One region of the Comamonas sp. AG1104 genome, then DNA from elsewhere that is predicted to be linked to it. Evidence: riboswitches for the same ligand, from Rfam matches in the RefSeq annotation. Region 1 holds a riboswitch; the other holds the start of a gene.
What was found. Region 1 has a riboswitch for thiamine pyrophosphate ahead of DFO48_RS16870 (FAD-dependent oxidoreductase). Riboswitches for the same ligand answer to the same signal wherever they lie in the genome.
Positions count from the first base shown of each region.

Region 2: another riboswitch for thiamine pyrophosphate. It lies ahead of thiC (phosphomethylpyrimidine synthase ThiC); the one in region 1 lies ahead of DFO48_RS16870 (FAD-dependent oxidoreductase).

Region 1 is NZ_QQAS01000005.1:473,033-476,640, forward strand. It holds gene DFO48_RS16860 (SH3 domain-containing protein) at 1-339, shown strand, start outside; gene thiD (bifunctional hydroxymethylpyrimidine kinase/phosphomethylpyrimidine kinase) at 408-1,280, opposite strand; TPP riboswitch at 1,346-1,507, shown strand; gene DFO48_RS16870 (FAD-dependent oxidoreductase) at 1,571-2,665, shown strand; gene thiS (sulfur carrier protein ThiS) at 2,772-2,969, shown strand; gene DFO48_RS16880 (thiazole synthase) at 3,131-3,608, shown strand, end outside.
Region 2 is NZ_QQAS01000010.1:86,274-89,881, reverse strand. It holds gene DFO48_RS22225 (hypothetical protein) at 1-32, shown strand, start outside; gene thiC (phosphomethylpyrimidine synthase ThiC) at 153-2,087, opposite strand; TPP riboswitch at 2,347-2,464, opposite strand; gene DFO48_RS22215 (nitroreductase) at 2,546-3,205, opposite strand; gene DFO48_RS22210 (ABC transporter substrate-binding protein) at 3,390-3,608, shown strand, end outside.

The DNA of each region.
Region 1 (3,608 bases):
CGCGAGCAGCCCAACACCCGCTCCGCAACACTCTGGGAACTGAGCAAGGGCTACCCGCTGCAAGTCACCCAGCGCAAGGGCCAGTGGCTGCGCGTCAAGGACTATGAGTCCACGCTGGGCTGGGTCCACGCCCCGCTGACCAGCAAGAGCCCGCATATGGTGGTGACAGCGCGCACGGCCAATCTGCGCTCCGGCCCCGGCCAGAAGCACAACCGGGTAGGCAAGCTGGAGCAGCATGAGGTGCTGCAGACGCTGAAAAAGCAAGGCAGCTGGGCCCAGGTCCAGCGCAGCAATGGCCAAAGCGGCTGGGTGGCCAAGAATCTGGTCTGGGGCTGGTAAGCCCGGCAACAAGCACACCCCAAAAGCAAAGGCCTGCAGCTGCAGGCCTTTTTTGCGGGAGCCGGAAATCAGCCTTCGACGATCAGCTGTGCACGCGGCGCATAACCATGATTGAGCGGACCGTGACCCTGGCCGGTATAGACCTCGGCACCCGCCTCGATGGCGCCCAGAATATAGCGCCGCGCCTCGGTCACTGCGGCCTCCAGCGCCAGTCCCTGGGCCAGGAAGGAGGCAATCGCCGACGACAGCGTGCATCCTGTGCCATGGCCGTTATGGGTGACGATGCGCTGCGACTGCAGGCGCAGATAGTCGCTGGCCTGCTGGCCTTGCCGGCCCAGCACATCCATGACCAGATCGCCGCTCAGATGCCCGCCCTTGAGCAACACCGCCGGCGCCCCCATGGCCAGCAGATCGGCCACGGCCGCATCCAGCGCTCCAATGCCGTCGATGTTGCGACCCAGCAGCAAAGCTGCTTCATCCAGATTGGGGGTAATCACCGTCGCCAGCGGGAACAGCTCCTGGACCAGCGCCTGGGCCGTCTCGGGAACGATCAGGCGGTCGCCGCTGGTGGCCACCATCACGGGGTCCAGCACCACGTTCCTGATCCGATGGCGGCGGATCGCATCCGCCACCACGCTCACCACATCGGGAGTGGCCAGCATGCCGATCTTGACGGCATCGACGCCTATGTCCTGCACAACGGCATCGATCTGGCCGCGCACGGTATCGAGCGGAATGCCGTGAATGCCCGTCACGCCCAGCGTGTTCTGCACGGTGATGGCCGTGATCGCCGTCATGCCGTAGCAGCCCAGTGCCGCACAAGTCTTGAGGTCGGCCTGGATGCCGGCACCACCGCCGCTGTCCGAGCCGGCAATGGAGAGCACGCGCGCATAGCGCTTTTTTGCGGCGCCGGAGATGGAGGAAGAAGCAATCACTGTCATGGCAAAAATTATCGCCCATGCGCATGGTCAATGCGTGCTGTTTGCGGTTGTGCTGTAATGTCCAACGGACGAAACAGGGGTGTCCCGCAGGCAAGCAGCCTGTGTGGACTGAGAAACACCCTGGGGCAGCGCCAGCCACCGGCTGCGCACCAGAGCACCATCCGTGCCCTGTGCCCCCTGCACCCGATCCAGGTCATGCTGGCGTGGGGAGTTTCACAAGCCGCAAGGCATGCCGCGTTTTGTCCTGCACATGGCCCTGTTCCTGTGTCCGGATGGAAAACGATTTGCACATGTCATTGCTACAAGCTTCTTCAAAGATCGCAATTCTCGGCGGCGGCCTCATGGGCCGTCTGCTGTCGCTGGCCCTGGCCCAGCGCGGTCATGCCATCGACCTCTATGACGCCCATGGCCCGCAAGGCGATGGTGCTGCGGCGCGCGTGGCGGCCGCCATGCTGGCTCCGCTGGCCGAGTCGGCCATTACCGAGCCCGGCGTGGTGCGCATGGGCCAGCATGGGCTCAAGCGCTGGCCCGAGCTGATAGCCCAGCTCGAGCAGCATGTGTTCCTGCAGCAAAACGGCACGCTGATTCTCTGGCACCGCCAGGATCAGGGCGATGCGGCACGCTTTTTCGGTCTGCTGGAGAAAAACCGGCGCATCAACCCCAGCCTGCCGGCCATGCAGGAGAAGACCGGCGCAGCGCTGCAGGACTGCGAGCCCGCGCTGCAGGGACGCTTCAACCAGGCCGTCTATCTACCCGGCGAAGGCCAGCTGGACAACCGCCAGCTGCTGACAGCGCTGGTCGACAAGCTCACCGCCCTGGGCGTGCGGCTGCACTGGGACAATCCTCGCGAGGTTGGCGACTTCCGCCCCGGCGAGGCTGGTCAGCCCGACTTCGTGTTCGACTGCCGAGGTCTGGGTGCCCGCAGCCAGTGGAAGCAGCTGCGCGGCATTCGCGGCGAAGTGGTTCGCATCCATGCGCCCGAAGTCACGCTGCAACGCCCCACACGCCTGATCCATCCACGCTACCCCATCTATATCGCGCCCAAGGAAGACCATCTGTTCGTGATTGGCGCGACCGAGATCGAGTCCGACGACATGTCGCCGGCCAGCGTGCGCTCCACGCTGGAGCTGCTGAGCGCGGCCTATACCGTGCACTCGGGCTTTGCCGAAGGCCGGATTGTGGAGATCGCCACCCAATGCCGCCCCACCCTGCCCGATAATCTGCCCGCCGTGCGCCTGCTGACTCCGCGCGTCATGGAAGTCAACGGCCTCTACCGTCACGGCTTCATGATCTCGCCCGCCATGCTGGACGTGGTGCTGGAGCTGCTGGACCACAACGACTCGCCGCTGGCGCGCGAGTTCGATGTCGCCGTGCATCGTGGCTGAACTGCGAGCCCGAACTTTGGCGCACAGCACTTGCACCCCCGGCGCACGCAAGCACCGTCGTGCAGAGGTTTAACTTAGCACCCGCTTTATTTTCCGTTTCCATGCCATGAAGATCACTCTCAACCAGCAAGCCGCCGAGCTGCCAGCCCATGCCACCGTGGCCGATGCGCTGGCGCAGATGCAGGCCAAGCCCCCGTTTGCCGTGGCGGTCAACACGGTGTTCGTGCCCAAGACGCAATACGCCGACCATGCGCTCAATGAGGGCGACAGGATGGAAGTCATCTCTCCGGTGACTGGCGGCTAGACATGAATCCCCCTGAGTCGCTACGCGCCTTCCCCCAAGGGGGACGACACCTGCGCTGCGAGGCGGCTCTTGCTGGGTGTCTCTCACTTGGCAAATGCTCGTTTGAAGTCCATTTAGCTTGACGAGCATTGCGGTACACAGACAAAAGATAAAGACAGACCATGAATACAAAAACTACCGACGACGCCCTGGTTCTCTACGGCCAGCGTTTTGAAAGCCGCTTGCTGCTGGGCACCTCGCGCTACCCCTCGCCGGCGATTCTCGAAGCCGCTGTGGAGCGCTCAAGGCCCGCCATGGTCACGGCCTCGCTGCGCCGCCAGGGCAGCAATGCCGCCGAGACCGGCGCCAGCTTCTGGGAGCTGCTGCGCAAGCTCAATGTGCCCGTGCTTCCCAACACGGCAGGCTGCATGACCATCCAGGAGGCCGTGACCACGGCCCAGATGGCGCGTGAAGTCTTCGACACCCCCTGGATCAAGCTGGAGCTGATCGGTGACGACTACACGCTGCAGCCCGACACGCTCAATCTGGTGGAAGCGGCCTCCATCCTCATCAAGGACGGCTTCCAGGTGCTGCCCTACACCACCTACGACCTGGTGCTGTGCCAAAAGCTCGTCGACGTGGGCTGCCAGGCCGTCATGC
Region 2 (3,608 bases), on a different contig from region 1:
TTGCAGCCGGTCGCCCCGAATACGTGATCTGACCTTCGGGCTCAGCCAAGCCTCACTCGCCCCCCAAAAAAAGCGCAGCCAGGGGCTGCGCTTTTCATTGAATAGCTGCCAGCGCTTGATGACCAGGCGCTGCAGCCTCACACCATCTCAGATCAACGTGCCGTGGTGTCCGATGCGATGGGAATATAGAAATCCCCACCCGCCTTGTTGAACTCCTGGGCCTTGGCCTGCATGCCCACGGCAATGCTGTTTTCGGCGCTCACGCCTTGCTGCTTGGCAAAGTCGCGCACTTCCTGGGTGATCTTCATGGAGCAGAACTTGGGTCCGCACATGGAGCAGAAATGCGCCACCTTGGCGCTGTCCTTGGGCAGGGTTTCGTCGTGGTAGGCCTGGGCCGTGTCGGGGTCCAGGCCCAGGTTGAACTGGTCCTGCCAGCGGAAGTCGAAGCGCGCCTGGGAGAGAGCATCGTCACGCGAGCGCGCGCCCGGGTGGCCCTTGGCGACGTCGGCGGCATGGGCAGCAATCTTGTACGCAATGATGCCCTGCTTGACGTCGTCGCGGTCGGGCAGACCCAGATGCTCCTTGGGCGTGACATAGCACAGCATGGCTGTGCCGAACCAGCCGATCATGGCCGCACCGATGGCCGAAGCGATATGGTCGTAGCCGGGGGCGATGTCTATGGTCAGCGGGCCCAGGGTGTAGAACGGAGCCTCGTGGCAGTGCTTGAGCTGCTCGGTCATGTTCTGCTGGATCATGTGCATGGGCACATGGCCGGGACCTTCGATCATGGTCTGCACATCATGCTTCCAGGCGATCTGCGTCAGCTCGCCCAGCGTAGCCAGCTCGGCAAACTGGGCATCGTCGTTGGCGTCGCTGGCGCAGCCGGGACGCAGGCCGTCGCCCAGCGAGAAGCTCACGTCGTACTGCTTCATGATGTCGCAGATGTCTTCGAAATGCTCGTAGAGGAAGCTCTCGCGGTGGTGAGCCATGCACCACTTGGCCATGATGGAGCCGCCGCGCGAGACGATGCCGGTTCGGCGCTGGGCCGTGAGGTGGATGTAGGCCAGACGCACGCCCGCGTGGATGGTGAAGTAGTCCACGCCCTGCTCGGCTTGCTCGATCAACGTGTCGCGGAAGATGGGCCAGGTCAGGTCTTCGGCAATGCCGCCGACCTTCTCCAGCGCCTGATAGATAGGCACGGTGCCGATGGGCACGGGCGAGTTGCGCACAATCCAGTCGCGTGTGGTGTGGATGTTTTTGCCGGTGGACAGGTCCATGACATTGTCCGCACCCCAGCGAATGGCCCAGACCAGCTTTTCCACCTCTTCCTCGATGCTGGAAGTCACGGCCGAGTTGCCGATGTTGGCGTTGATCTTGACCTTGAAATTGCGGCCGATGGCCATGGGCTCGATTTCAGGGTGGTTGATATTGGCCGGAATGATGGCGCGGCCGCGCGCCACTTCGTCGCGCACGAATTCGGGCGTGATGATTTTGGGAATGGCCGCGCCCATGCTGTTGCCGGCCAGGCGCAGCTCGCGCGCCGCGTCCTGCTGGTACTGCGCCATCCATTCACGGCGGCCGTTTTCACGCAGGGCCACATATTCCATCTCGGGCGTGATGATGCCGCGCTTGGCATAGTGCATCTGGGTCACGTTCTGGCCAGATTTGGCACGGCGCGGCTGGCGCTGCAGCGCAGCCGCCTCGGCGCGCAGCTGGGCCACGCGAGCATCTTCCTCGCCGCGCTTGCCGCCGTCGTCCAGCGCCACGCGCTGGCGACCCACATAGTATTCGCTGTCGCCGCGCGCTTCGATCCAGGCTCCGCGCACACTTGGCAGGCCCTGGCGCACGTCGATCTGCACGGCGGGGTCGGTATAGGGGCCCGAGGTGTCGTAGACGCTGACCTGCTCTCCATTGGTGAGCGCAATATCGCGCACCGGCACACGCAGCTGGGGGTGCAGCGCGCCACTCAGATAGCTCTTGGTCGATGCCGGAAACGGCTGGCGCGACTGGGCCAGCAGCTCGGCAAAACGGGCGGCATCGGGGGCATGGCCTGCAGCAGGCGTGAAAATGGAATCAGGGGCGTTCATCGCAGTCTCCTCAAAGCGGTTGAAATGCATCAAACGCTCCGTGGAGTGCGGCCCTGCTCTGATCTTGCCCTGCACTGGCCCGGCCCACTATGGGGTATCCGGTCTGTGCCGCCGAAATTCTGCAATTTCGGCCTGGCTCTTCACGCACCGGCTGTCCAGAAAAGACAAAACCCCAGTGCGCGAGGCGCCTGGGGTTTGCTGTGCCTATGGCTTTCAGGCTTGGCACTCGTGCCAGTTGTCCTGTCAATCCACCGGCCCTGCGTCAGGGTCCCGCTCTTCTTCCGCCGGTATGAACCGGATCAAGTTCGTCGGGTTCGCCTGCACTGTTTTCACAGTGTCTGGCATCTCAGCGCTTTCGCACACCCCGGAGCTGCACGCAGTATAGGCTGGTTTTGCCACAATTTGCGCACCATTGAAGCTGTTTAACTATCCTGACCCTCAGGCGTCTAATCCGCCGTTCAATCCAGCCCCTGCAGCACCAGCCATTCGTTGCTGGCAGCACGGCTTGCGCGCCACTGGTTGATGGGCGCGCTGACATCTTCGTAGCCCAGGGCAATGCCAAAGGCAATCTGGTAGCCATCCGGCAATGCCAGCTGTTCGATCAGCATGTCGTTGTACATGCGCCAGAAGCCCTGGGCGCAGGTGGCCAGACCTTTTTCCACGGCCAGCAGCATGAAGGACTGCAGATAGATGCCCAGATCCACCCATTGCGCATAGCCCATGCGCTCCTCCACGGCCACGAAAATGCCCACGGGCGCACCGAACATCTGGCCGTTCTTGGCCAGTTGGGCCAGACGTGCGGCCTTGTCCTCGCGGCCGATATTGATTGCGCGGTACAGATCTTCGCCGTTTTCAAAGCGGCGACTGCGGTAGGGCTCCCACAAACCAGGTGGATAGGACAGGCCGGGGCGCTGCACGGCCTCGGTCTGTCTGGCCTTGGCGCACAAATCCTTGAGCGCCTGTCCGCCCACGGCGGTCACACGCCAGGGCTGCATATTGCCGCCGGACGGCGCCTGAGCTGCTGTCTCCAGCAAGTCCCGCACCGTGGCTGCAGCCACGGCCTGCGGCAGAAAGGCGCGCACCGAACGACGCTGCTGCAATGCTTGACGAATATCCATCTCTTGTTCTTTCCAAAATTGCTGCACTGCAGTGTAGAAGCTTGCGGCATTTTCCCGAGTCGCGCCGGATACCTTGTCACAGCCGCCCCGGTGCTTGCCCTGATGGCGCGCCCTGCTCCAGCTGCGACCATGCTGGCTGCCCGTCGCAGTGACCGGGCACTCACCACCTCAGGAGATGACTCTGATGAAGCCTCGCTCTGTTTGCTCCGCTACCGTTTTTTCCCCAAGAACATTGACGCTGGCACTGGGATGCCTGCTGACCGCTGCAGGCGCTCAGGCGCAGGACAAGATTCGCATCGGCTTCATCACCGACATGTCGGGCCTCTATGCCGATGTGGACGGCAAGGGCGGAGCCCTGGCCGTGCAGATGGCCGTGGACGACTTTGGCGGCAAGCTGCTGGGC